2 regions of the Leclercia sp. W6 genome follow, and region 2 is predicted to be linked to the other one. Evidence: predicted binding sites of a transcription regulator. Region 2 holds the regulator's gene; the other holds the start of a gene.
The links. Region 2 encodes PurR, which represses purine synthesis genes. Its sites were predicted from a motif close to CANGCAAACGTTTGCNTG; they were not measured.
Positions count from the first base shown of each region.

Region 1: DVA43_RS17170 (NCS2 family protein) is a predicted target of PurR. The motif match lies at 7,698-7,715, and genes of this name have one in related genera.

Region 1 covers NZ_CP031104.1:3,522,628-3,537,388, reverse strand. The annotation lists gene DVA43_RS17185 (glycoside-pentoside-hexuronide family transporter) at 253-1,647, shown strand; gene yicI (alpha-xylosidase) at 1,660-3,978, shown strand; gene DVA43_RS17175 (AsmA family protein) at 4,435-6,135, opposite strand; gene DVA43_RS17170 (NCS2 family protein) at 6,255-7,646, opposite strand; gene gltS (sodium/glutamate symporter) at 7,872-9,074, shown strand; gene recG (ATP-dependent DNA helicase RecG) at 9,075-11,156, opposite strand; gene trmH (tRNA (guanosine(18)-2'-O)-methyltransferase TrmH) at 11,160-11,849, opposite strand; gene spoT (bifunctional GTP diphosphokinase/guanosine-3',5'-bis pyrophosphate 3'-pyrophosphohydrolase) at 11,854-13,965, opposite strand; gene rpoZ (DNA-directed RNA polymerase subunit omega) at 13,985-14,260, opposite strand; gene gmk (guanylate kinase) at 14,315-14,761, opposite strand, start outside.
Region 2 covers NZ_CP031104.1:1,596,462-1,611,222, forward strand. The annotation lists gene DVA43_RS07780 (alkene reductase) at 1-654, shown strand, start outside; gene gloA (lactoylglutathione lyase) at 738-1,145, shown strand; gene rnt (ribonuclease T) at 1,242-1,892, shown strand; gene grxD (monothiol glutaredoxin 4) at 1,937-2,284, opposite strand; gene DVA43_RS07800 (C40 family peptidase) at 2,621-3,463, shown strand; gene sodB (superoxide dismutase [Fe]) at 3,586-4,167, shown strand; gene DVA43_RS07810 (MFS transporter) at 4,206-5,372, opposite strand; gene DVA43_RS07815 (YnhF family membrane protein) at 5,537-5,626, opposite strand; gene purR (HTH-type transcriptional repressor PurR) at 5,923-6,948, shown strand; gene punR (DNA-binding transcriptional activator PunR) at 6,954-7,877, opposite strand; gene punC (purine nucleoside transporter PunC) at 7,993-9,189, shown strand; gene cfa (cyclopropane fatty acyl phospholipid synthase) at 9,470-10,618, shown strand; gene DVA43_RS07845 (riboflavin synthase subunit alpha) at 10,651-11,295, opposite strand; gene mdtK (MdtK family multidrug efflux MATE transporter) at 11,518-12,891, shown strand; tRNA gene DVA43_RS07855 (tRNA-Val) at 13,043-13,119, shown strand; tRNA gene DVA43_RS07860 (tRNA-Val) at 13,124-13,200, shown strand; gene DVA43_RS07865 (FAD-NAD(P)-binding protein) at 13,350-14,761, shown strand, end outside.

The DNA.
Region 1 (14,761 bases), 1.9 Mb from region 2:
CATTATAGCTACTTTCAATCATTTACCCCATCTTTTCCCTCACTTATTTCACCCCTTTTTTGACCTGCGTTATGCCCCCAGCGTAAACCCTAAGAAAATCCTCAGCTTACATTTTCCGCCTCTGCACTTTTACCGCGATCACAAAAAACAAGAAACGTAAAAAAGTAACCAGAAAACGCAATACCTGCCCGTGGGTGAATGGTTTACAAAAAATGTAACCGGTCTCAGCGCCCTACGCGTGAAGGAAAAACAATGAAAAGCGAAGTCTTATCCGTCAAAGAGAAAATTGGTTACGGCATGGGTGACGCCGCAAGTCACATCATTTTCGACAACGTTATGCTCTACATGATGTTTTTCTATACCGATATCTTCGGCATCCCTGCCGGGTTCGTCGGCACCATGTTCCTGCTGGCGCGTGCGCTGGATGCTGTCTCCGACCCCTGCATGGGGCTGATAGCCGACCGCACCCGCAGCCGTTGGGGTAAGTTCCGCCCGTGGATACTGTTCGGGGCGATCCCGTTTGGCGTCGTCTGTGTGCTGGCCTACACCACGCCGGACCTCAGCCTGAACGGCAAAATGATCTACGCTGCCGTCACTTACACCCTGCTGACCGTGCTCTATACCGTGGTCAACATCCCGTACTGCGCCCTGGGAGGGGTGATCACCAACGACCCGACGCAGCGTATCTCCCTCCAGTCCTGGCGCTTTGTGCTGGCGACGGCGGGCGGCATGCTCTCCACGGTGCTGATGATGCCGCTGGTGAATATGATTGGTGGCGAGGATAAAGCACTCGGCTTCCAGGGCGGTATCGCAGTGCTGTCGGTGGTAGCGTTCCTGATGCTGGCGTTCTGCTTCTTCACCACCAAAGAGCGCATCCAGGTGCCGCCGAGCACCACCTCCATGCGCGAAGATCTGCGCGACATCTGGAAGAACGACCAGTGGCGCATCGTCGGGCTGCTTACCATCCTCAACATTCTGGCGGTCTGCGTGCGCGGCGGGGCGATGATGTATTACGTCACCTGGATCATGGGCTCGCCAGAACTGTTTGTCGCCTTCCTTACCACCTACTGCGTCGGCAACCTGATTGGCTCCGCGCTGGCGAAACCGCTCACCGACTGGAAATGCAAAGTCAGCGTCTTCTGGTGGACCAACGCCTTGCTGGCGGTGGCGAGCGTGGCGATGTTCTTCGTGCCGATGCAGGCCAGCATCACCATGTTCGGCTTTATCTTCGTGATTGGCGTGCTGCACCAGCTGGTGACGCCGATCCAGTGGGTGATGATGTCCGACACCGTTGATTACGGTGAGTGGACCAACGGCAAACGCCTCACCGGCATCAGCTTTGCGGGCACGCTGTTCGTGCTCAAGCTGGGGCTGGCGCTGGGCGGGGCGTTAATCGGCTGGATGCTGGCTGGCGGCGGCTACGATGCCGCAGCAAAAACCCAGAACAGCGCCACCATCAGCATTATCATCGCCCTGTTTACCCTGGTACCCGCCGCTTGCTACCTGCTGAGCGCGGTGATTGCCAAACGCTACTACAGCCTGAAGACGCCATTCCTGGTCAAAATCATGAACGATCTGGCGCAGGGCGCGCGACGTAACCAGCAGGAATTTAACACCCTGCCGGTCAGCAAAGAATTGCAGAACTAAGAGGACGAAAGCATGAAAATCAGTGATGGAAACTGGCTAATTCAACCGGGTCTGAACGTAACCTATCCGGTGCAGGTATTCGATGTGGAGCAGCAGGGCAACGACCTGGTGGTCTATGTGGCGCCACGCGACGTGCGTGAGCGCACCTGGCAGCTCGACACCCTGATGTTCACCGTGCGCCTGTTTGCGCCGCAGGGGGGGATTGTCGGGGTGCGTATCGAGCACTTCCAGGGGGCGCTGAATAACGGCCCACACTATCCGCTCAACGTGCTGAAAGACGTTAACGTGCAGATTGAAAACAACGCGGAGTTTGCCGAGCTGAAAAGCGGCAACATCAGCGTGCGCGTCACTAAAGGCGAGTTCTGGTCGCTGGATTTCTTCCGCGACGGCCAGCGCATCACCGGCAGCCAGTTGAAAAACAATGGCTACGTGCAGGACGGTAATACCGATCGCAACTACATGTTTGAGCGTCTGGATCTGGGCGTGGGTGAAACCGTCTACGGCCTGGGCGAGCGCTTTACCGCCCTGGTGCGCAATGGCCAGAAGGTCGAGACCTGGAACCGCGACGGCGGTACCAGCACCGAAAAGTCGTACAAAAATATCCCGTTCTACCTCACCAACCGCGGCTACGGCGTGCTGGTAAACCACCCGGAAAACGTCTCCTTTGAAATCGGCTCCGAGAAGGTGTCGAAGGTGCAGTTTAGCGTCGAGGGTGAATATCTGGAGTACTTCGTCATCGACGGCCCGACGCCGAAAGAGGTGCTCAATCGCTATACGCAGTTCACCGGGCGTCCGGCGCTGCCGCCAGCGTGGTCGTTCGGGCTGTGGCTCACCACTTCATTCACCACCAACTACGACGAAGCGACGGTGAACAGCTTTATCGACGGCATGGCGGAGCGCGACCTGCCCCTGCACGTTTTCCACTTCGACTGTTTCTGGATGAAGGCCTTCCAGTGGTGCGACTTCGAGTGGGACCCGGTCACCTTCCCGGACCCGGAAGGGATGATCCGCCGCCTGAAGGAGAAAGGGCTCAAGGTCTGCGTGTGGATCAACCCGTACATCGGCCAGAAATCCCCGGTATTTAAAGAACTGAAAGAGAAGGGCTATCTGCTGAAACGTCCGGATGGCTCCCTGTGGCAGTGGGATAAATGGCAGCCGGGGCTGGCGATCTACGATTTCACCAATCCGGAAGCCTGTAAATGGTACGCCGACAAGCTGAAAGGCCTGGTGGAGATCGGCGTCGACTGCTTTAAAACCGACTTTGGCGAGCGCATCCCGACCGACGTGAAATGGTTCGACGGTTCCGATCCGCAGAAAATGCACAACCATTACGCCTACATCTACAACGAACTGGTGTGGAACGTGCTGAAAGAGACGGTGGGCGAGGAAGAGGCGGTGCTGTTCGCTCGCTCGGCCTCGGTGGGGGCGCAACAGTTCCCGGTTCACTGGGGCGGCGACTGCTATGCCAACTACGAATCGATGGCCGAAAGCCTGCGCGGCGGGCTGTCGATCGGGCTCTCCGGATTTGGGTTCTGGAGCCACGATATCGGCGGATTCGAAAACACCGCCCCGGCGCATGTCTACAAACGCTGGTGCGCGTTCGGGCTGCTCTCCAGCCACAGCCGCCTGCACGGCAGCAAATCCTACCGGGTGCCGTGGGCGTATGATGACGAGTCCTGCGACGTGGTGCGCCACTTCACCCAGCTGAAATGCCGGATGATGCCGTACCTCTATCGCCAGGCGGCGCTGGCCCGCGAGTTCGGTACGCCAATGCTGCGCGCGATGATGCTCGAGTTCCCGGACGATCCGGCCTGCGACTATCTCGACCGTCAGTATATGCTGGGCGATGCGGTGATGGTGGCGCCGGTATTCAGCGAGGCGGGCGACGTGCAGTTTTACCTGCCGGAAGGGCGCTGGACGCATCTGTGGCATAACGATGAATTGCAGGGCAGCCGCTGGCACAAACAGCAGCACGATTTCCAGAGCCTTCCGGTCTACGTGCGCGACAACACCCTGCTGGCGCTGGGTAACAACGACCAGAAACCGGACTACGCCTGGAACGAAGGTACCGCCTTCCAGCTGTTTAACCTGGCCGATGGCGCCACGGCGGTAAGCGAAGTCCCTGCGGCGAACGGTGCCGTGGCCTTTACCCTGACCGCGATGCGCAGCGGTGATACCATAACGTTAAAAGGGAGCGGCGAAGCGCGGAACTGGACGGTCTGCCTGCGCAATGTGCAGCGGATTAGCAGCGTGAAAGGCGCATCCAACATCGGCAGCGAGTGGGGCGTGGTGGTGAAAGCCGAAGGGGATGAGGTAGTGGTTCACCTCTGAGTCGTCTGGAAAAGCCCGGCGGCGCGTTGCTTGCCGGGCCTACGGATCGTGCATGCTGTGGGTTTTGTAGGCCGGGTAAGGCGAAGCCGCCACCCGGCAATGCAGTACGGTCTGATGCCCGGTGGCGCGTTGCTTGCCGCGCCTACGGATTGTGCATGCTGTGGGTTTTGTAGGCCGGGTAAGGCGAAGCCGCCACCCGGCAATGCAGTACGGTCTGATGCCCGGTGGCGCGTTGCTTGCCGCGCCTACGGATTGTGCATGCTGTGGGTTTTGTAGGCCGGGTAAGGCGGAGCCGCCACCCGGCAATGCAGCGCGCTCTGATGCCCGGTGGCGCTGCGCTTGCCGGGCCTACGGGTCGTGCATGCTGTGGGTTTTGTAGGCCGGGTAAGGCGAAGCCGCCACCCGGCAATGCAGTACGGTCTAATGCCCGGTAACGCTGCGCTTACTGGGCCCACATTATGGTGCGGGTGGTGGTGCCACCGTATTCACCGCCCCGCCCGTCATCGTCTGGGTCACCTGTTGCTTATCCATATTTACCGCATTCAGCTTGCCGTTAACCGTCGGTTTTAACGGGGAATCTTTCTGCACGTTGCCGCTGGCGGTGAGCTGAAGGTTGCCGTCGCCGGACACCGGCAGCGCTGGCCAGCCCCACTGCTGGATGATGTTCAACGGCACGCCGCGCCCGGTCAGATTAACGGTAGTCTGGCGCACCGGGGTCTGCGACACGCTGGCCTTCGCTTCCAGGATCCCTTTCTCGGTAAAGGCGCTCAGTTCATTGATGGCAATTGTCGAGGCGTTGGCGGTAAGCGACAGCGACGGACGACGCACGTCCACGCGATTAAAGGTGGCGGCCGCACCGTTCAGGGTGGCAGTGCCTGACCAGACTCCCCACTCACGATCTTTCGCCAGTTGCAGGTTGGTGCCATAACCATCGAGAGCGGTGATCTGCCACGGGAAGGTGGCGTCGACATCGATCACCAGGTTCCGGCTCAGGCCAAATTTGCGCAGCGTGACGCTGTGCAGCCATTCCGGCAGGGTCGTCATCCACTGCGTTTTCCAGTTCTCCGGCAGGGTGTATTCCAGCCCGGCGACGGCGACATCATCCAGCACCAGCGCTTTACCACTGCGCAACCAGTTGCCGGAGGTGCGCACCATTCCGCCTTCCCAGCGCGAAGTGAACTGGCGCAGGGCGATCCCCTGCGGGGAGAATTCAGCGTTCAGGATCGGGTCGAACAGATGCAGTGAACCGTAGATAAACTCGCTGGCGTTCATCGACAGGCGGCCATCCTCACTCTGCCAGTCGCCCTGGCTCAGGGTCAGGTTGCGCAGGTTTAAATCGAGATCGGTGACCGCCCAGTCCGGCCCCTGCAGGCGGGCGTCGGTCACGTCGAGGCGGCCAATCTGCAACGACGGCAGCGTGGTGATGGGAGCGAAGAAGTCGGCAAGGGATTTATCGCTCTGCAGGCGGATCTCATTCAGGCGCATGTTGTCCACCTTCCAGCCGCCGTTGGCGTCGCGTCGCGCGGTGCCGGTGAGCGAGCCCCGGGCCATGTCTGCGCCGATGGTGGTCAGCACCACCTCTTTATCGTTCAGTTCACCTTCAATCAGCACGTTGCTGGCCGGTACGCCGTTCAGCGTCAGCGACCCGGCGCTGATCTGAATCTGCGCTTTTTTACCCAACACGTTGCCTGCTTCAGGGTCCCAGGGGCGCACGCCGCCGGTCACCTTCTGGGCGCTCAGATCCCACTCGGTATTGGGGCTGTTAAACGCCATGTTGTTCAGCAGCAGGCGATCGGCCTGGAAGGGGAGCGGGGCAGTCTGGGGCGAGAGGTTCAGCGTGCCGTCAAACAGGGTGATGGTATCCATGTGCAGCGGATCGGTGAGCTGGCGGCTGCTCACGCCGATATCCACCATTTTGGCGACCAGCGTCGCGGGTTGGCCATCGCGCCCGAAGGTGACGTTTTTCAGCACCAGGTGCGTGGGCGACGAGAAACGGTGATCCATCAGGTCGAAATTGAGTTCGTAATCGGTGTTTACCGTGATCCAGCTGCTGACCTGCGCCGCTCCCCAGCGGGTTTGTACAAGGATATAGAGCGCGAGGATCGCAATAAGCAGAACGGCCAGAATACCGACGAGAAGCTTTCCAATAAATTTCATGGTCTTCCATCACGTAAAACGAACATAAAGGAGTTATGCACGATTTATACGCAATGCTCAAGGCGGGAATGGTGTAATTACGTGTCACGGCAGCAGTTGCCTGCTGCCGTGAAAGGCGATCAGTTCTTTTCTGGCGGGAAAATCAGGTTCAGGACGATAGCGGTGATCCCACCGGCGGCGATGCCGGAAGAGAGCAGGTTCTTCACCCAGTCCGGGGCAAACTGCAGGATCAGCGGCTGCTGAGAAACACCCAGACCCACTGCCAGCGACAGGGCGATGATCATGATAGCGCGGCGGTTCAGCGGCTCGCGGGAGACGATACGCACGCCCGATGCCGCGATGGTGCCAAACATCACCAGCGTTGCGCCGCCCAGGACCGGCTCAGGAATGTGCTGCACAAAGCCGCTCACCGCCGGGAACAGGCCCAGTAAAACCAGCATCAGCGCCACGACAAAGCCCACGTAGCGGCTGGCAACGCCGGTCAGCTGGATAACGCCGTTGTTCTGGCCGAAGCAGGAGTTCGGGAAGGTGTTGAACACGGCGGAGACAAACGAGTTCAGACCGTTGGCCAGGACGCCGCCTTTCAGGCGCTTCATGTACAGCGGGCCAGAGACCGGCTGTTCAGAGACGTCAGAGGTCGCGGTAATGTCGCCGATGGTTTCCAGCGAGGTGATCATAAACACCAGCATCAGCGGCAGCAGCAGGCTCCAGTCAATGCCCAGGCCGTAGTAGAGCGGCGTCGGCACCATGATCAGCGGGCTGTCGGTCGGCGCGGCAGACTGCGGCAGCATACCCATCGCCCAGGCGGCCAGGTAGCCAGCCGCCATGGCGATCACCAGCGAGGCGACGCGCAGGTACGGGTTACGCTGACGGTTAAGCAGAATAATGATTGCCAGCACGATGCCCGCCAGCAGCAGGTTTTTCGGGGCGCCGAAGGTGTGGTCGTTCATCGCCGCGTAGCCGCCGCCGATGGAGGTCAGACCCACCTGAATCAGCGACAGGCCGATAATCATTACCACTACGCCGGAGACCAGCGGGGTAATAATGCGGCGCGCCAGGTGCAGAACGCGGGAGATCACCATCTCGGTGCAGCTTGCCAGCATCAGGGTGCCGAACAGTGCCGCCATCATTGTTGGTACATCCGCGCCGCCGGTTTTCAGCGCCGTACCGCCCATGATCAGCGGGGCAACAAAGTTAAAGCTGGTGCCCTGAATCGACAGCAGACCGGAGCCCACCGGCCCCCGGGCTTTAATCTGAATGATGGATGCTACGCCCGAAGCAAACAGTGACATGCTGATAATGTGCTGGGTGTCCTGCGCCGGTAAACCGAGGGCCTGACAGATCAGCAGGGCTGGGGTAATAACGGCCACAAACATCGCCAGCAGATGCTGACAGGCGGCAAACAAGGTCTGCGCCAGCGGCGGGCGGTCTTCAAGACGGTAAATCAGTTCACTGTTTTGCGGCTGCGCAATCGGTTGCGCATCCTGCTGTTCAATGGCGTTAACGGACATCTGCTGCGAACCCCTGGAGGAAAAGCGGGCATTTTAGCCGAGTGGATGAGAAAAGCAAACGATTGCTAACAAAAAACGTTGATAAATTCACCCGTCCAGGACGGCTTTTTCTGTCCTGATGCGGCAAAGTTCATTACACTCCTGCTCCCGATTGCGCTAATAACACGCAAACGTTACAGGAAAACGCGCATGTTGATGGAGCACGTGCCTTAAAAGGAGCCCACTATGATTCATCTCGATACGTTGTCGACCCTCGTTGCGGCAACTCTCGTTTTACTGCTTGGCCGTAAACTGGTTCACAGCGTTCCCTTCCTCAGAAAATACACCATCCCGGAGCCCGTTGCGGGCGGATTGCTGGCCGCTCTTGCGCTGCTGGTGCTGAAAAAAAGCATGGGTTGGGAAATCAACTTCGATATGACCTTAAAAGACCCGCTGATGCTGGCCTTTTTCGCCACGATCGGCCTGAACGCCAACCTCTCCAGCCTGCGGGCGGGTGGCAAAGTGCTGGGCGTGTTCTTGATTGTGGTGGTCGGTCTGCTGGTGATGCAGAACGCCATCGGCATCGGCATGGCGTCGCTGCTGGGGCTGGACCCACTGATGGGCCTGCTGGCCGGTTCGATTACCCTGTCGGGCGGTCACGGTACCGGCGCGGCCTGGAGCAAACTGTTTGTTGAACGCTATGGCTTCCAGAATGCCACCGAAGTGGCAATGGCCTGCGCCACCTTCGGGCTGGTGTTGGGTGGCCTGATCGGCGGGCCGGTCGCGCGCTATCTGGTGAAGCGCTCCACCAACCCCAACGGCTGCCCGGACGATGAGTTGACGCCGTCGGCATTTGAGAAGCCGGACGTCGGACGCATGATCACCTCCCTGGTGATGATTGAAACCATCGCCCTGATCGCCATCTGCCTGACGGTGGGTAAAGTGATTGCGCAATTGCTGGCAGGCACCGCGCTGGAGCTGCCGGTCTTTGTCTGCGTGTTGTTTGTGGGGGTGATCCTCAGCAACGGCCTGGCCCTGATGGGCTTTTATCGCGTCTTTGAGCGGGCTGTGTCGGTGTTGGGCAACGTCTGCCTGTCGCTGTTCCTGGCGATGGCGCTAATGAGCCTGAAGCTGTGGGAGCTGGCCTCGCTGGCGCTGCCAATGCTGGCGATCCTCATCGTACAGGCCCTGTTTATGGCCCTGTACGCCATGTTCGTTACCTGGCGGATGATGGGTAAAAACTACGATGCGGCGGTGCTGGCGGCCGGCCATTGCGGCTTTGGTCTGGGGGCAACGCCGACGGCGATCGCCAACATGCAGGCCATCACCGAGCGCTTCGGTCCGTCGCATATGGCGTTTCTGGTGGTGCCGATGGTGGGGGCATTCTTTATTGATATCGTCAACGCGATCGTGATTAAGCTCTATCTGATGCTGCCCATCTTCGGCTGATCAGGCGTTAGAGTAACGTCCGGTCTCTGGCATCCAGCGGTCGATTAACGCTGCCGCCTGTTCGGGGTAGCGTTCATGAATATGGCGTGCCAGACGCTGAACTTCGGGGATCATGCCCTGATCGCGCAGTAAATCTGCTACTTTAAACTCGGCGTTACCGGTCTGACGGGTGCCGAGCAACTCTCCCGGCCCACGGATCTCCAGATCCTGTTGCGCAATTACAAAGCCGTCATTGCTGTCGCGTAATACTTGCAAACGTTTTTGCGCCGTTTTCGACAGTGGGGCTTTATAGAGCAATACGCAGTGCGAAGCCACCGCGCCACGTCCGACGCGGCCACGCAGCTGGTGCAGCTGCGCCAGACCCAGACGTTCCGGGTTTTCGATGATCATCAGGCTGGCGTTAGGCACGTCCACCCCTACTTCAATCACTGTGGTGGCGATCAGCAGATGCAGTTCGCCCTGCTTGAAGGCCTGCATGACCGCCTGTTTTTCCGCAGGCTTCATGCGGCCATGCACCAGCCCAACGTTCAGCTCCGGCAGGGCCAGCTTTAACTCTTCCCAGGTGGCTTCTGCCGCCTGCGCTTCCAGTAGATCCGACTCTTCAATCAGCGTACAGACCCAGTAGGCCTGACGCCCTTCCTGCAGGCAGGCGTTGCGCACGCGATCGATGATGTCGCTGCGGCGTGTATCCGGGATGGCAACGGTGATCACCGGTGTACGGCCCGGGGGCAGCTCGTCGATAACGGAGGTGTCGAGATCGGCATAGGCGGTCATCGCCAGGGTGCGGGGAATGGGCGTGGCGGTCATGATCAGCTGGTGCGGATGATAACCCTGCTGGAGACCTTTCTCCCACAGCGCCAGACGCTGATGCACGCCGAAGCGGTGCTGCTCATCAATGATCACCAGCGCCAGACCGTGGAACTGCACCTGCTCCTGGAAGATGGCATGGGTGCCGACAATCATCTGCACCTGACCGCTGGCAATCGCCTCCTGCTGCGCCTGTCGCGCTTTACCTTTTTGTTTACCGGCAAGCCAGCCCACCTCCACGCCCAGCGGCGCAAACCAGGCGCGGAAATTGTTGGCGTGCTGTTCGGCCAGCAGTTCGGTCGGCGCCATCAGGGCGACCTGTCTGCCGTGGGCAATGGCGCGCAGGGCAGCCAGAGCGGCCACCAGCGTTTTGCCCGAACCGACGTCGCCCTGCACCAGACGCATCATCGGCACGTCCAGCGCCATATCATGCTCGATCTCGGCGGTTACGCGGGCCTGCGCCCCGGTAGGTTTAAACGGCAGCGAGGCCAGCAGCCTCTCTTTTAATTCGTTACGGGCCGGGAGCGGCAGGGCGTGAAAACGCTGTGCCCCGGCGCGCAGCGCCAGCATGCTCAGGTTATGCGCCAGTAACTCTTCGAGAATAAGACGTCGCTGCGCCGGGTGTTGCCCGCTCTCTAAATCGCTCAACAGCAGTGAAGGCGGCGGGCGATGGAGAGTACGCAACGCATCCGGCAGGCTCATCATCCCCTGCGCCAGCTCCGGCGGCAGAAGTTCGGCAATGGCGCAGGTATCCAGCAGCTCCAGCGCCTGATCGGTCAGCTTGCGCAGCGTCGCCTGCTTAACGCCTTCGGTGGTCGGGTAGACCGGCGTCAGCGTCTCCTGCATCTCCGGCGTGCTGAGATCGCCCTGCACGCGGTACTCCGGGTGGATCATCTCCGCGCCATATTTCCCGCGTTTGGCTTCGCCATAGGCCAGCACCCGTCGACCGGTGACGAGGCTATTTTTCATTGCCGCATTGAAGTTAAAAAAGCGCATCGTCAGGATGCCGGAGCCGTCGCTGATCTGGCAGGTCATCATCCGGCGACCGCCGAAGGTGATGTTGCAGTTCAGGACTTCGCCTTCAACGGTGGCGTAAATGCCAGGCAGGAGTTCACCAATCTGGTAAAGCTGAGTGCGGTCTTCGTAACGCAGGGGGAGGTGCAGAAGGAGATCCTGCACAGTATGCAGGCCGATTTTCGCCAGTTTACTGCTCTGGGCCGCGCCAACGCCCGTCAGGGAATTGAGCGGCACAGCATCCAGCAGACGGCCTTGCATGATTTACTTCGCCGCCTGCATCGTCGCCCACCACGTCGCATCGGCTTCAATCTCGCCCTGCAGATTCACGTGGGGGTACGGTAATTTTTTCTGCTTCGCCACTCTGGCCAGCACCGGATAACCGCCTTCAAACAGCAGGCGCTGCTGCTCGTCGTCCGGCAGCATGCTGTTCTCGCGTTTGTACATCCCGGCATTTTGTCGCTGACGCTGGGCTTCATACAGAATGAGGGCGGAGGCCACGGAGACGTTCAGCGACTGCACCATGCCGATCATCGGAATGATGATGTCCTGATCCGCCAGATCTAAGGCTTCCTGGGTGATCCCCGTCTTCTCCTGACCCATCAGAATGCAGGTCGGGCGGGTGTAATCAATTTCACGGAAATCGACGGCTTTGTCGGAAAGGTGGGTCGCCAGAATCTGCATGCCGCGCCCTTTCAGATGCGAAATGGCTTCGGCAATATTATCGTGAGCTTTGACCTGTACCCAGCTGTTGCTGCCTGCGGCAGCCGAGGCCATAGGGCGCATCCGCGTCCCCTTCCAGACGGCGTGCACTTCATGCACGCCGACGGCATCAGCGGTACGGACGATAGCAGCAACGTTATGAGGTTTATGCACCTGCTCCATGCACACCGTCAGATCGGGCTGACGCCTGGCGAGCATTTCGCAAATCCGGGCATAACGCGTTGAGTTCATAAAACTAGTTTCGGTTACGGGTGACTTTAATGACGTCAGCCATCACGCGGATTTTACGCATGATATTCGCCAGATGCACACGGTCCCGCGCGGTCAGACGAATAAAGGCGCTGTAGACACGGCCATCCTTCTCTTCGGTATTCAGGCTATGAATATTCGAAGAGGCGGTGTTGATCGCCGCGGTCAGGTTCGCCAGCGCGCCCTGGTGGTTGAACATATCTACCTTGATCTCGGTGATAAATTCCTGCTCGGTCTCTTTATCCCACTCGACCGCCATAAACTTCTCTGGCTCTTTCTGATAGCCGCGGATGTTACGACAGGATTCGTGATGGATAACCAGGCCTTTACCGGGGCTGACGTGGGCAATAATCGGATCGCCAGGAATAGGGCGGCAGCACTTGGCAAAGGTGATCAGTACGCCGTCGGCGCCCTTGATCGGCAGATGCCCGTGGCTGGTTGATGACGGCTGCGGCACAGAGGTTTCGCCCTGCTGCAGGTTCTTCGCTACCACCACGCTCATCGCGTTGCCCAGACCGATCTCTGCCAGCAGGTCATCAAGCGAGGCGAGCTTCATACGCTCCAGCTCGTGCTGAATGCTCTCTTTCGGGATCTCAGCCAGCTTGCGGCTACCCCCCAACGCATGGTTGAGCAGACGACGACCCAGGCTGACGGAGTCATCGCGTTTGAGATTCTTCAGCAACTGGCGGATCTTGGCGCGTGCTTTCGAGCTCACGACAAAGTTGAGCCACGCCGCATTCGGACGCGCGCCTGGGGCGGTAATGATTTCTACCGTCTGGCCACTGGTCAACGGCTGTGACAGCGGATACGGCTGCCTGTCGACACGTGCCCCCACGCAGGCATGACCGATATCGGTATGCACGGCGTAGGCGAAGTCGACCGGCGTGGCACCAGCAGGCAGCTCGACAATGCGCCCTTCTGGTGTGAAAACGTAAATCTCATCCGGGAAGAGATCGGATTTAACGCTCTCGATAAATTCAAACGAGCTACCGGCGCTCTGCTGCAGCTCCAGCAGGCTTTGCATCCAGCGCTGAGCGCGGATTTGCGCGGTAGTGCTGGTTTCGCCGTGCTCTTTATAGGCCCAGTGTGCGGCAACACCCATCTCCGCCATCTGATCCATATCTTCGGTACGAATTTGCACCTCAACCGGCACGCCGTGCGGGCCAATCATCGAGGTGTGCAGAGACTGATATCCGTTCGCTTTTGGAATGGCGATATAGTCTTTCATTCGGCCCGGACGCGGCTTGTACAGGCTGTGCATCTGACCGAGCACGCGATAACAGGTGTCGGCGTCATGAACGATCACGCGGAAGGCGTAGATATCCATGATCGAGTGAAAACGCTGCTCTTTGAGCACCATTTTGCAGTAGATGGAGTACAAATGCTTTTCGCGACCGCTGACGCGACAGGGAATACCGGCTTCCTGCAAACGCCCTTCGATTTCCGAGAGGATCTTCTGAATCATCTCTTTACGGTTGCCACGCGCGGCTTTCACCACCTCTTTAATCACACGGAAGCGGTTCGGGTAGAGCGCTTCAAAACCCAGCTCTTCCAGCTCGGTTTTAATGTGATGAATACCTAAACGGTGCGCCAGCGGGCTGTAGATTTCGAGGGTTTCACGGGCAATACGGCGACGTTTGTCCGGGCGAAGCGAGCCCAGCGTGCGCATATTGTGGGTACGGTCAGCGAGTTTGATCAGAATGACGCGGATATCCTGCACCATCGCCATGATCATCTTGCGAAAGTTTTCGGCCTGCGCCTCTTTCTTGTCGCGGAAATTCAGCTTATCAAGCTTAGAGACCCCTTCCACCAGTTCGGCAACGCTTTTGCCAAACAGCTGTTCCATATCCTGGTAGGTGGCAGGGGTATCTTCGATCACGTCATGCAGCAGGGCGGCCATCAGCGTTTCATAGTCGAGTTTCATCTCGGCCAGAATACAGGCCACCGCTACCGGGTGCGTGATATAGGGTTCACCGCTTGAACGTGTCTGACCCTCGTGAGCGTCACGTGCAACGAGATACGCCTGCTGGAGACGTTTAATCTGATCTACCGGCAGGTAGGTTTGAATCAGTTGATTCAGGCTTTCAAACAGATACAAGGGCGACCCGCAGGTTTAATTAACGACGACCTTCAGCAATGGCGGTAACGGCCTGCAGTTCTGCGGCTTCCTGCTCTTGCTGCTCCTGGCGCTCACGAACATCGAGGATCTGGCTGTTGATCAGGCCTTCTTCGATTTCGCGCAGTGCGATAACGGTAGTTTTATCGTTTTCTTCCGGTACCAGTGGATCTTTACCGCCTGACTGCATCTGACGAGCGCGACGCGCGGCGACCAGCACCAGGTCAAAACGGTTACCAATTTTCTCTACAGCGTCCTGAACAGTTACGCGTGCCATACTTAAAATGCTCCACAGATGAAGAAATGACTGGGCATGATACTGAATGTGGGTTCAGTCTGCCAACAGTTTGGTGATTAATGCGTCATGTCGCTGCTTCTGGCGGCTCATACGCAGACGTTCGGCGCGAAGGATAGTTTTGAGATCGCTCAGGGCGGCGTCAAAATCATCATTCACAATCAGGTAATCATATTCGGCGTAATGGCTCATTTCCGCAACTGCCTGGGCCATACGTTTTGCGATAACCTCTTCGCTATCCTGGCCGCGGCCACGGAGACGGCGATCCAACTCATCTTTCGATGGTGGCAAAATAAAAATGCTGCGTGAATCGGGCATTTTCTGGCGAATCTGCTGCGCGCCCTGCCAGTCGATATCCAGGAATACGTTTACGCCGGTCGATAGCACTTGCTCGATGGTTTCACGCGAGGTGCCGTAATAGTTACCGAAGACCTCAGCGTGTTCAAGAAACGCATCTCTGCCAATCATCGTTCTGAATTCATC
Region 2 (14,761 bases):
CCACGTGCGCTGGAGCTGGACGAGATCCCAGGGATCGTGAACGATTTCCGCCAGGCCGTCGCCAATGCCCGCGAAGCCGGTTTCGATCTGGTTGAACTGCACGGGGCCCACGGCTATCTGCTGCACCAGTTCCTGTCGCCTTCCTCTAACCAGCGTACTGACCAGTATGGCGGCAGCGTTGAGAATCGCGCCCGTCTGGTGCTCGAGGTGATTGATGCGGTTTCTGCAGAGTGGAGCGCGGATCGTATTGGTATTCGCGTTTCGCCAATCGGTTCTTTCCAGAACGTGGATAACGGCCCGAACGAAGAAGCCGACGCGCTGTATCTGATCGAAGAGCTGGCAAAACGCGGCATCGCTTATCTGCACATGTCCGAGCCAGACTGGGCTGGCGGCGAGCCATACACCGACGCCTTCCGTCAGAAAGTGCGCGATCGCTTCCCGGGCGTGATCATCGGTGCCGGGGCTTATACACCGGAGAAAGCCGAAGATCTGATTAACAAAGGGCTGATCGATGCCGTGGCCTTTGGCCGCGCCTATATCGCCAACCCGGACCTGGTGGCTCGTCTGCAGCGCAAAGCCGAGCTGAACCCGCAGCGTCCGGAGAGCTTCTACGGCGGCGGCGCGGAAGGTTACACCGATTACCCCTCTTTATAAGCCCTCGCATTGATAGCGGCGACACTTCGCCGCTATACTAAAACATCGTTTCTGTTCAAGATGATAAAAGCTAAGAGGATAATATGCGCCTACTTCACACCATGCTGCGCGTTGGCGATCTGCAACGTTCCATCGATTTCTACACCAACGTGCTGGGCATGACCCTGCTGCGCACCAGCGAAAACCCGGAATACAAATACTCCCTGGCCTTTGTCGGTTACGGCCCGGAGAGCGACGAAGCGGTTATCGAACTCACCTATAACTGGGGTGTGGATAGCTACGAGCTGGGCACAGCCTACGGCCATATCGCCCTGGAAGTGGATAACGCGGCAGAAGCCTGCGAGCGTATCCGCAGCAATGGCGGCAACGTGACCCGCGAAGCGGGTCCGGTTAAGGGCGGCACCACCGTGATCGCCTTCGTTGAAGATCCGGACGGTTATAAAATCGAACTGATCGAAGCCAAAGACGCCGGTCGCGGTCTGGGCAACTGATCCTGACGGGCGCGCCATGCGCCCGTTGTTTTACTGCATCTCGCCTCAAAATTTGCCATAATACGCACTGCTTTTTTCCCCTTGTAAGAGATCCAGATGTCCGATAACGCTCAACTTACCGGTCTGTGCGACCGTTTTCGTGGTTTTTATCCTGTCGTGATTGATGTCGAAACCGCTGGATTTAACGCCAAAACCGATGCGCTGTTGGAAATTGCCGCCATCACGTTGAAGATGGATGAACAGGGCAATTTGCTGCCGGATTCCACGCTGCATTTTCATGTTGAACCTTTTGAAGGGGCGAACCTGCAGCCTGAGGCGCTGGCATTTAATGGCATTGATCCGCATAACCCGCTGCGTGGGGCAGTGAGTGAATATGACGCGCTGCATGCCATCTTTAAAATGGTGCGCAAGGGCATGAAAGAGCAGAACTGTAATCGCGCAATCATGGTGGCGCACAATGCCACCTTCGATCACAGCTTTATGATGGCTGCCGCCGAGCGGGCGTCGCTGAAACGTAATCCGTTTCACCCGTTTGTGACCTTCGATACCGCGGCCTTAAGCGGGCTTGCGCTGGGGCAAACCGTGCTGTCGAAAGCCTGTATTACCGCCGGTATCGATTTTGACGGCACACAGGCGCACTCCGCCCTGTACGATACCGAACGCACGGCGGAACTGTTTTGCGAAATCGTTAACCGCTGGAAGCGTCTCGGCGGCTGGCCGCTGCCAGATGTTGGCAACAACGCATAAAAAAAGCGACCGGAAGGTCGCTTTTTTATTTACCGTGCGCAAGATTACTCGGCGCCTGGCTCTTCAGATTTGTACTTCGCAGCCGTCTCTTTGATCAGCTGCTGCAGTTCGCCGCGCTGATACATCTCAATCAGGATGTCGCAACCGCCAACCAGTTCACCGTCAACCCACAGCTGCGGGAAGGTCGGCCAGTTAGCGTATTTTGGCAGCTCAGCGCGGATATCCGGGTTCTGCAGAATATCAACGTAAGCAAAACGTTCGCCACAGGCAGAGAGCGCCTGCACCGCCTGAGCGGAGAAACCACAGCTAGGCAGTTTCGGAGAACCTTTCATGTACAGCAGGATCGGGTTTTCAGCAATCTGCTGCTGAATTTTTTCAATAGTAGTGCTCATGTCTTGCTTCCTTTTACTTCTGTTACGGCAATAGTCTGACATTGTAGCGTTTCAGGCCGACTACGGAAAATAACATTTTCGTCACGTATATGATTTTACCGCGCGTGGCGTAAAGTTGCATTGTAAAACTACCTTATCCCGCTCTCCCCTGCGGCTTTGCTCAGCGAATGTACAAATCAACCGGTTGAAATTCCGATTTTTTGCACTTGCTAACGAAACGCAGTTTTAGATGCAAAAAGTTTATTAACGCAGAGGCTTTTTATAGATTAGAATCGACAAGTTTTGTAAATCAGACGCAGGATAATTTATATCCAGCTATTACCAGGGGAATGCCCAGTGGCGCGAATAAATAAATTCTCGATCACGCTCTGTGCTTTGCTGTTTTCATCTCTCACCTTCACGCCGGTGGCAAATGCCTCAGAGCAGGCGCGGCCTTCTGCCGCCCACAAAACGCATCTGGCGAAAGCCACCGAACCGAAGAAAAAAAGCAGCACCGGCAAAACCACGAAAAAAGAGAGCACCAGCAAAAAAAGCACCGCCAGTAAAAAAAGCACCGCCAGTAAAAAGAGCAGCAGCAAAAAAAGCAGCCTCGCTAAAACACAGCCAGCCACCTCCAGTAAGAAAAGCAAAAATTCCTCCCGCAGCGCGCCCCGTACAACTCAAACCGCTTCCCGCGTTGTGACAGAAAAATGTACATCCCGTAAAGGACGTAAAGCGCAGTGCGTGAAAACCAGCAAGACCACGACCCTTGCCGAAGCGCACAAAGTCCGGGTGCAAAAAGCGCAGAAAACGGCGTTAAATAAGCTGATGGGCCAGATTGGTAAACCGTATCGCTGGGGCGGCAGCTCACCGCGTACCGGTTTCGACTGCAGTGGTCTGGTCTATTACGCCTATAAAGATCTGGTGAAGTTCCGCATCCCGCGCACCGCCAACGAAATGTACCATCTGCGTGACGCCTCCCCGGTGGATCGCGGTGAGCTCGAAAGCGGCGATCTGGTGTTCTTCCGCACCCAGGGTCGCGGCACCGCCGATCACGTTGGTGTCTACGTTGGCAACGGCAAATTTATTCAGTCGCCGCGTACCGGCCAGGATATTCAGATCACCTCCCTGAGCGAAGACTACTGGCAGCGCCATTACGTTGGCGCTCGCCGCGTGATGAAGCCCAGCACGCTGCGTTAACCCCCTGCCCCGTAGGTAAGCCTGCGGGGTAAGTTCCTCTTTTGTAGGGTCTTTCAATTTGCTACTCTATCCTTACATTCAATATGGTTATTGGATGGTTCACTATAATAAGGAGAGAAGCAATGTCGTTTGAATTACCTGCATTACCATATGCAAAAGACGCCCTGGCCCCGCATATTTCTGCGGAAACCCTGGAGTATCACTACGGCAAACACCACCAGACCTATGTCACCAACCTGAATAACCTGATCGCCGGCACCCCATTTGAAGGGAAAACCCTGGAAGAGATCGTGCGTAGCTCTGAGGGCGGCATCTTCAATAACGCCGCCCAGGTGTGGAACCACACCTTCTACTGGCACTGCCTGGCGCCACAGGCCGGTGGCGAACCGACGGGTGATCTGGCTGACGCCATCACCGCCACCTTTGGCAGCTTTGCGGAATTTAAAGCGAAGTTTACCGACGCCGCGGTGAAAAACTTTGGCGCGGGCTGGACCTGGCTGGTGAAAGAGGCGGACGGGAAACTGGCCATCGTTTCCACGTCCAATGCGGGCACGCCGTTGACCAGCAACGCTACCCCGCTGTTAACGGTGGATGTATGGGAACACGCTTACTACATCGATTACCGTAATGCGCGCCCGAACTACCTTGAGCACTTTTGGGCGCTGGTAAACTGGGAATTTGTTGCGAAGAACTTCGCAGCATAACGAAAAAAGCAGAAGGCCGGGCCTTCTGCTTTTTGGTGTTATTCGGCGGCGCAAACCGGTTCAGGTTGTTTTCTGTCGGCCATTAGCACCAGCAGAAGCCCCAGCGCGGCAATGATGGCCCCCATCACCGGAACAAAGCTGTACCCCAGCCCGCCGGAGATCACCGCACCACCTGCCGCCGCACCCAGCGCATTCCCCAGGTTAAACGCCCCAATATTGACGGAAGAGGACAACCCTGGCGCATCGCTTGCCACGCGCATCACGCGCATTTGCAGCGGCGGTACCACCGCAAAGGTCGCCATCCCCCAAACCACCATCGCGAACGCCGCCCCCACTTCATTACGTGCCAGCCACGGGATCGCCAACATAATCGCGATCAGCAGCATTAAAAAGCCTTTCAGGGTACCGCTTACGGAGCGGTCCGCCAGCTTGCCGCCCAGGAAGTTGCCGAGCGAGAAACCGACGCCAATCAGCACCAGCATCGCGGTAACAAAAACAGGTGTCGCCTGGTTAATGTCATGCAGAACGGGCGCAATGTAGGTATAGAGGGTGAACATCGCTCCGGCGCCCAGCACCGTGGTCAGCAAGGCGGAAAGCACCTGCGGGCGCATCAGCACTGCCAGCTCCTTGCGCACCTCCGGCTTTTCGCCCGCGCCGCCCGCTGGGAGGGAGAAGAAGAGCGCGACCATCGAGACCACGCCCAGAAGCGCCGTCGCCAGGAAGGACATCCGCCAGCCGATAGCTTCGCCCATCCACGTTGCGGCAGGTACGCCGCCAATATTGGCGATGGTGAGCCCCATAAACATGGTTGCTACGGCGCTGGCCTGTTTATGCTTCGGCACCACGCTTGCGGCGACCACCGACCCGAGGCCAAAGAAGGCGCCGTGATTAAGGCTGGTCAAAATACGCGACAGCATCAGGGTGGTGTAATCCGGGGAGAGCGCCGACAGCACGTTGCCGACGGTAAAAATCGCCATCAGGAAGATCAGCGCATTACGACGGCCGCGATGGGAAAGCAGCAAGGTCATCAGCGGCGCTCCTACCATTACCCCGATAGCGTAAGCACTGATTAACATGCCCGCAGCAGGAATAGAGACATCCACACCCCGGGCGATAACCGGTAGCAGTCCCATTGGAGAAAACTCGGTGGTGCCGATGCCAAATGCGCCAATGGCCAGGGCCAGCAGCGGAAAATTGATTTTCATACTTCAACTCCGGATACCGTGTCGTCAGGCGACACAGAACAATGAAGGCGAAAGCATGACATCAATCACAAAAAATGAGAAGTTAACAATTTGGCAAAAGATTTTTGCAGGAAGCGTAACAATAGCAGAAGGGAGACGAGGGAGCATGAGCTCCCTCACAAATATCAGTGCAGCGCAGCCGTCAGACCGCTGGCAACGATCAGACCCAGAACAATAACGGTGGTAATCAGCGAAAACTTAAGATCGGTACTCATCAATTTTTCTCCTTTTAATCACCCTACGAAGAGTGAGCTTGCTCATTTTTGCACAGTTCAGGGTAAAAATCTTGCTGGATTTAGAATGATATCGATTTTTACTCTTCCCCTTTTGGTCAAGATCAGCCAAAATTCCACGCTAAATTTATTAGCGTACCGGCCATTGACCCCCTCCTGACGTCCTGTGTCGTTTTCCCGGCGTACCGCAATTCAAATTGCGCAATTAGGGCGAGTGAAGGCAAACGTTTACCTATTGGTTTTTCAGGAGCTTAAGATATGGTCTGGAGTGACATCTGATGGCAACAATTAAAGACGTAGCGAAACGCGCAAACGTTTCCACTACAACCGTATCACATGTTATTAACAAAACCCGCTTTGTGGCGGAAGAGACGCGTAACAACGTCTGGGCAGCGATCAAAGAGCTGCACTATTCTCCGAGCGCCGTCGCCCGTAGTCTGAAGGTGAACCACACCAAATCGATCGGCCTGCTGGCGACCAGCAGCGAAGCCCCCTACTTCGCAGAAATTATTGAAGCGGTAGAGAAAAACTGCTTCCAGAAAGGTTACACCCTGATCCTCGGCAACGCCTGGAACAGCCTGGAGAAGCAGCGGGCCTATCTGTCGATGATGGCGCAAAAGCGCGTCGACGGCCTGCTGGTGATGTGCTCGGAATATCCGGAGCCGCTGCTGAAGATGCTGGAAGAGTATCGCAACATTCCGATGGTGGTGATGGACTGGGGCGAAGCGAAAGCCGACTTCACCGACTCGGTCATTGATAACGCCTTTGAAGGTGGCTACATGGCCGGACGTTATCTGATCGAACGCGGTCATCGCGATATCGGCGTCATCCCGGGGGCGCTGGAGCGCAACACCGGCGCCGGTCGTCTGGCCGGTTTTATGAAAGCGATGGAAGAGGCCTTAATCACGGTGCCAGAAAACTGGATCGTCCAGGGCGACTTTGAGCCGGAGTCCGGCTATCGCGCCATGCAGCAGATCCTCTCCCAGACGCCGCGTCCAACCGCTATTTTCTGCGGCGGGGATGTGATGGCGATGGGTGCCCTGTGTGCCGCTGACGAGATGGGGCTGCGCGTGCCGCAGGACGTTTCGCTGATCGGGTATGATAACGTGCGCAACGCCCGTTTCTTCACCCCGGCGCTGACCACCATCCACCAGCCAAAAGATTCGCTGGGCGAGACCGCCTTCAACATGCTGCTCGACCGTATCGTCAACAAACGTGAAGAGTCGCAGTCTATTGAAGTGCATCCGCGTTTGATCGAACGCCGCTCTGTCGCCGATGGCCCGTTCCGCGACTACCGCCGTTGATCCGCTCAGGGAGCCAGTACCTCTGGCTCCCGCAGCCACTCCCTGTTCATCGTTTCACTGTCCCCCAGATAATCCAGCAGCCACGCCAGCGCCGGTGACATGTCGTTTTGTTGCCAGGTGAGGCAGCAGGCCGCATCCGGGAAGGGGTTTTCCAGCGACAGCGCCACCCATTTGCCACTGTCTATCCACGGCCGGGCAAAATGGACCGGCACCATCCCCACGCACAGCCCGGCAGACAGGCAGGTCGCAGAGGATTCCCAGTCCGGGGTGACGATCCGCCGCTGGTTATCCAGCAGCCAGGTGATCCGTTTCGGCAGCGAGCGGGAGGTATCTTCCCGCACCAGCGACGGCCAGTTGCGCAGAGTGTCATCGCTGAGCGGGCCGGGAAGCGCGGCCAGCGGATGGTGGCTGGCCACCACGCAGACCCAGCTTAGCATCCCCATATCGCGAAACGCGTAGCGTCCCCCCACCGGTATCGCCTGGGTCGCGCCGATCGCCATCTCCACCCTGCCGTCCGCCAGCGCATCCCAGACACCGTTAAAGACCTCCTGGGAGACGCGCAGCTCAACGTCAGCGAAGTGGCGATAAAAGTCGACAATCATCTGACGGGTGCGCTCGGGACGTACAATGTTATCCACCGCAATGGAGATATGCCCGCGCCAGCCGTTGGCGATCTGCTGACACTGTTCGCGGGTGATCTGCATTTTTTTGATAACAGAGCGCCCCTCCTTCAGAAACCACAGCCCGGCAGGCGTCAGCTCCACATCACGGTGACGCCGTTCAAACAGCGGCACCGCCAGCCACTCCTCAAGCTGACGCACCGTATAGCTGATGGCTGACGGGACGCGATGTAACTCCTGCGCTGCGCCGCTGAAGCTGCCGTTACGCGCAACGGCATCCACCACTTCAAGGGAATATTCTGACCACATTTTCTGCCTGCAAAAAATTTGAATGCAACCGCCAAATATTAGCGTTTCACAAGCGGGATTGCACTGCCTACACTCAGCGGCTACCTAAACCTGCATCCATAAGGACAATAAAACAATGCAACCCGGGAAAGGATTTTTAGTCTGGCTCGGCGGCCTGAGCGTGCTGGGCTTTCTCGCCACCGATATGTATCTGCCTGCGTTCGCCATCATGCAGGCGGATCTGCAAACCCCGGCTGCCGCCATCAGCGCCAGCCTGAGCCTCTTCCTGGCCGGTTTTGCCTTCGCGCAGCTGCTCTGGGGACCGATGTCTGATCGCTTCGGACGCAAGCCGGTGCTGCTGGCTGGCTTAGCCATCTTTGCATTCGGCTGCCTCGGCATGCTGTGGGTACGCGACGCCACCTGGCTGCTGGTGCTACGCTTCATCCAGGCGGTGGGCGTCTGCGCCGCGGCGGTGACATGGCAGGCGCTGGTGACCGATTACTACCCGGCATCGCGAACCAACCGCATTTTCGCCACCATCATGCCGCTGGTTGGCTTGTCGCCGGCGCTGGCACCGCTGCTCGGTAGCTGGATCCTCGCCCATTTCAGCTGGCAGGCCATTTTTGCGGTGCTGTTTGCCATTACCCTGGTGCTGATGATCCCGGCCTTTTTCCTGAAGCCAGTGACGGTAAAAGAGGCGCAGCCAACCTCCCGCGTGACCTTCTTTACCCTGCTTCGCTCCCGCATCTACCGCGGTAACGTGCTGATCTACGCTGCCTGTTCTGCCAGCTTCTTCGCCTGGCTGACCGGCTCGCCGTTTATCCTCAACGAGATGGGCTACAGCCCGGCGGTAATTGGCCTGAGCTATGTGCCGCAGACCATCGCCTTCCTGATTGGGGGTTATGGCTGCCGCGCCGCGCTGCAAAAATGGCAGGGTCACCAAATGCTGCCGTGGCTGCTGGGCCTGTTTGCCGTCAGCGTGATCGGCACCTGGGCGGTCGGGTTTATCCCGGGCGTCAGCCTGGCGGCGCTGCTGGCCCCCTTCTGCCTGATGGCAGTGGCGAACGGTGCCATCTACCCTATCGTCGTGGCGCAGGCGCTGCGTCCCTTCCCGCAGGCGACCGGCAGCGCGGCGGCGCTGCAGAACACCCTGCAACTGGGACTCTGCTTCCTCGCCAGCCTGCTGGTCTCCTGGCTGATTGCCACCCCGTTGCTCACCACCACCAGCGTAATGGTCGCAACCGTCGTGCTGGCTGCGCTTGGCTATCGGATGCAGTATCTCCCCGCGGGCCAGCAGGATGAGCGCCCGCAGGCCGAATCTTCCCACGCCTGACAGGAGAGTTAATTAGCGCGCTAACAATATCCTGTTGAATCACCATGATATCAGTCCTATACTGACTGAAGCGTTCTGATAAATACTACAAATATTAAGTGTTAACGGGAGCCGGAGTGCTCCCGTTTTACCATGGATGGCCTTTCGGCAAGGGTCCTCTCCCTTCCTCTGTTCTACGTCGGATATTAGCCTCACGGGTCACACCGTGAAATTTCTCACTCTCCATAAAGAGCGTCTACGCTGTTTATGGGTTCTGATCACATTAGGTGATGGAGAAGCTATGAGTTCATCGTGTATAGAAGAAGTCAGCATCCGGAATGATGACTGGTTCCGGATAGTCAATGAATTGCTGAGCCGCGCGGGTATCACCATCAACGGCCCGGCATCCTCCGATCTACAAATTAAACACCCCGATTTTTTTAAACGCGTCCTGAAGCAGGGCTCGCTGGGTCTCGGCGAGAGCTATATGGACGGCTGGTGGGAGTGCGAACGGCTGGACATCTTTTTCCACAAGGTGTTGCGCGCGGGTCTTGAATCACAGCTGCCCAGCCACCTGAAGGATACCCTTCGCATTGCTACTGCCCGCCTGTTCAACCTGCAAAGTAAAAAGCGCGCCTGGATTGTCGGCAAAGAGCATTACGATCTTGGCAACGACCTGTTCAGCCGCATGCTCGATCCGGCGATGCAGTACTCCTGCGGTTACTGGAAAGAGGCCACCACGCTTGAGCAGGCGCAGCAGGATAAACTGCGCCTCATCTGCGAAAAACTGCAGCTACAGCCCGGTATGCGGGTACTGGATATCGGCTGCGGCTGGGGTGGTCTGGCAGAGTTTATGGCGCAGCACTATGGCGTGAGCGTAGTCGGTGTGACCATTTCAGCGGAACAGCAACGCATGGCGCAGGCGCGTTGCGCCGGGCTGGATGTGACTATCCTGTTGCAGGATTACCGCGATCTGAACGATCAGTTCGACCGCATTGTCTCGGTGGGGATGTTTGAGCACGTGGGGCCGAAAAACTACAACACCTATTTTGAGGTGGTGGATCGTAACCTGAAGCCGGATGGCCTGTTCCTGCTGCATACCATTGGTTCGAGAAAAACCGACCATCGCGTCGATCCCTGGATAGACAAGTACATCTTTCCGAATGGCTGTTTACCCTCAGTTCGCCAGATTGCCAACGCCAGCGAAGCCCATTTTGTGATGGAGGACTGGCATAATTTTGGCGCTGATTACGATACCACGCTGATGGCCTGGCATGAGCGCTTCATTGCCAGCTGGCCGGAGATCGCCGACAACTATTCTGAACGATTTAAACGGATGTTCAGCTACTATCTGAATGCCTGTGCCGGTGCGTTTCGCGCCCGTGATATTCAGCTGTGGCAGGTGGTATTCAGCCGCGGTGTGGAGCACGGCCTGCGGGTGGCCCGCTAAAAAAGACCCCGGCTTGCCGGGGTCTTTTTTTATCATGCGTCGTTGAGCGTCTGCTGGATAGCGGCGGCCTCTTTTGCCGCCAGTACGCGCTCTACGGTATCGACCACCGCCTGGGTTTGCGGATCGATTTCGATATTCACTCTGTGACCCAGCTTTTTGCTGCCGAGGGTGGTGCGCTGCAGCGTCTCGGGGATCAGGTGGACGCAGAATCGGGTAGGCGTTACTTCACCGACGGTCAGACTGATGCCATCCACGCCAATAAAACCTTTATAGAGGATGTACTTCATCAATGACGGATCCTGCACCTTGAACCAGATTTGACGATTATTTTCTGAGGTGAGGATTTTGGCGATTTCCGCGGTGGTCATAATATGGCCTGACATTAAATGCCCGCCAATTTCGTCGCTGAATTTCGCGGCGCGCTCCACGTTAACAATATCGCCCTCAACCAGGTCGCCCAAATTGGTAATGCGCAGCGTCTCTTTCATTAAATCGAAGCTGATGAGATTACCGTTAATTTCGGTCACCGTCAGGCAACAACCGTTGTGTGCAACCGATGCCCCGGTCTCCAGCCCATCAAGCATCTCATCCGGCAGGGCGACGACATGGGTGCGGAAGTTGGGTTTTTCATCAATGGACACCAGTTTCGCGGTGCCCTGCACAATACCAGTAAACATGCTTACGACTCCTGTTTGTTCCTTCGGTGTTAACACCGTTTAATCTCACCACAATAACAGTTGAAAATAGAGGTTGCCAGTACCCACCTTTTCTGGCGATTTTTTCACTAGATAATTAGCTTATCCCCGCTACAATAGCTGGAATTCCCCGCATCTTCTTCTTGCTGTTTTTCGCAGCGGCTTTTTTTGCATTCAAATAACAACAAAACCAAAGGTGTTCACGTGCAGAAGTACATGAGTGAAGCGCGTCAGTTATTAGCTCTGGCAATCCCGGTGATACTCGCGCAAATCGCCCAGACCTCAATGGGGTTCGTCGATACGGTTATGGCGGGTGGTTACAGCGCCACCGATATGGCCGCGGTAGCCATCGGTACCTCTATCTGGCTACCGGCTATTCTCTTCGGCCACGGCCTGCTGCTGGCCTTGACGCCAGTGATTGCCCAGCTTAACGGCTCCGGGCGGCGGGATCGTATCGCCCATCAGATCCGCCAGGGCTTTTGGCTGGCCGGTCTGGTCTCGGTGTTGATCATGCTGGTGCTATGGAACGCGGGCTATATTATTCACGCCATGCGCAATATTGACCCGGCCCTGGCGGATAAAGCCGTCGGCTATTTACGCGCCCTTCTCTGGGGGACGCCGGGTTATTTATTCTTCCAGGTGATGCGTAATCAGTGCGAAGGTCTGGCGAAGACCAAACCGGGCATGGTGATGGGCTTTATCGGCCTGCTGGTCAATATTCCGGTGAACTACATCTTTATTTACGGTCATTTCGGCATGCCTGAACTGGGCGGCATCGGCTGCGGCGTTGCCACAGCGGCAGTCTACTGGGTGATGTTCTTCGGCATGCTCTCCTATGTGAAGCGCGCCCGCTCCATGCGTGATATCCGTAACAAAGCGGGTTTCAGCCAGCCTGACATGGAGGTGGTCAAACGTCTGGTGCAGCTGGGCCTGCCTATCGCGCTGGCGCTCTTTTTCGAGGTGACGCTGTTCGCGGTGGTCGCCCTGCTCGTCTCCCCGCTGGGGATTGTGGATGTAGCCGGGCACCAGATCGCCCTTAACTTCAGCTCGCTGATGTTCGTTCTGCCGCTGTCGCTTGCTGCCGCGGTGACCATTCGCGTCGGTTATCGCCTCGGTCAGGGCTCTACGCTGGATGCGCAAATCGCGGCCCGGACCGGCATTGGCGTAGGCATGTGCATGGCCGTCTGCACCGCGCTGTTCACCGTCACGCTGCGCGAGCAGATCGCCCTGCTCTATAACGACAACCCGGAAGTGGTGCTGCTGGCCTCCCATCTGATGCTGCTCGCGGCCGTGTACCAACTCTCCGATTCAATCCAGGTGATCGGCAGCGGCGTGCTGCGAGGTTATAAAGATACGCGGTCGATCTTCTTTATCACCTTTATCGCCTACTGGGTGCTGGGTCTGCCGAGCGGCTATATTCTGGCGCTCACCGATCTGGTGGTGGATCGTATGGGCCCGGCCGGTTTCTGGATGGGCTTTATCATCGGTCTGACCTCCGCCGCCGTTATGATGATGCTGCGCATGCGTTTTTTACAGCGCCAGCCATCCAGCGTGATTTTGCAACGCGCTGCACGTTAATCACCCGCCAGCCGCCTGCGGGCGGCTACTTTCTCTTCATTTTGCGCGGGAATAGAGCAATCGCGTGAAATCTGAAAGAAAATTGCGGTTTGCCTCTTGCCTCATGCGACCACTGCCGCTAATATCCGTCCCCGTTGTCACACACAACAATGCGTTCATAGCTCAGTTGGTTAGAGCACCACCTTGACATGGTGGGGGTCGTTGGTTCGAGTCCAATTGAACGCACCATTCTGCGTCCGTAGCTCAGTTGGTTAGAGCACCACCTTGACATGGTGGGGGTCGGTGGTTCGAGTCCACTCGGACGCACCATTTCAGTTCTGAAATGGTGCAATCCCTCTTCTTCTCTGATTTATCACTTTCGCTTCGTTTCTGAGTTGCTCATCACCCGTTTTCTACCACACTTAACCTGCATAGCATTTTTCCCATGGATTCGGTAAAAAAAACAGCAGGTAAACACAATGAAAAAAATTGCCATTGTCGGAGCAGGTCCCACGGGGATCTATACCCTCTTTTCTCTTCTGAAACTGAATACACCGCTTTCCGTCACCGTTTATGAACAGGCTGAAGAGGCCGGCGTCGGGATGCCCTATAGCGATGAAGATAACTCGCGCATGATGCTGGCCAACATCGCCAGCATTGAGATCCCGCCCCTTTTCTCCACCTACCTCGCGTGGCTGCGCACCCAGAGCGAGGCGCATCTTGCGCGCTACGGCGTGCAGAAATCCACCCTGCACGACCGACAGTTCCTGCCGCGCATTCTGCTGGGCCAGTATTTCCGTGACCAGTTCCAGGCGCTCATCGCACAGGCACGAAAACAGGGCTTCGAGATCACCGTCCACGAGTCCTGTCAGGTGAGCGATCTGCTGGCCAGCGCCGAGGGGGTGAGCATCTGGACCGACGGCAAACTCACTCCTGACCAGTTCGAGCTGGCGGTGATCGCCACCGGCCACGTCTGGCCGGACGAAGATACCTCTCCACGCGACTTCTTCCCGAGCCCCTGGTCCGGGCTGATGGAGGCCAGTATCGGCGCGGGCAAGGTGGGCATTTTAGGTACCTCCCTGAGCGGGCTGGACGCGGCAATGGCCGTCGCCGTACAGCATGGCAAATTCATTGAGACCGATGACGAGCAGATCCACTACCGGCTCGATGACAAGAGCGAGGCGCTGAAGATTGTGCTGATGTCCCGCTCTGGCATCCTGCCCGAAGCCGATTTCTACTGCCCTATCCCTTACGAGCCGTTAACCGTGGTTACGGAAACGGCTATCGAGGCGGCGATCCAGCAGGGCACCACCGGCCTGCTCGATCGGGTGTTCAGGCTGATGGTTGAAGAGCTGAAGCAAGCCGACCCGCAGTGGAGCAAGGCGATCGCTCTGGACACCCTCACCGCCGACAGCATCCGCGACGCCTGGTTTGCCGACCGCCAGAAGCATGGCCCGTTCCGCTGGTCGGTCTCTAACCTGGATGAAGTGGAGCGCAACAAGCGGGACCGCCGCACGTTGCCGTGGCGCTACACCGTGTTGCGGCTGCATGAGGCCGTGGAGAAGATTGTGCCCTACCTGGATGAGACCGACAGAGAACGTTTCAAAACGGGGCTGGCGCGGGTGTTTATCGACAATTATGCGGCGATCCCCTCACGGTCGGTGCGCCGACTGCTGGCCCTGCGCGAGGCGGGCATCATCAGCATCGAGGCGCTGGGCAATGAGTATGAACTGGCCGCAGAAGGGAACCGGACGGTCATTCACGCCAAGGGTAAACGCTGGATCTTTGATACCTTTATCGATGCCCGCGGGCAAAAAGCGCTGAAAAGCAAAGACCTGCCGTTCCCTTCCCTGCGCGAACAGCTTGTCTCTGCGGGAGAAGATATCCCCGA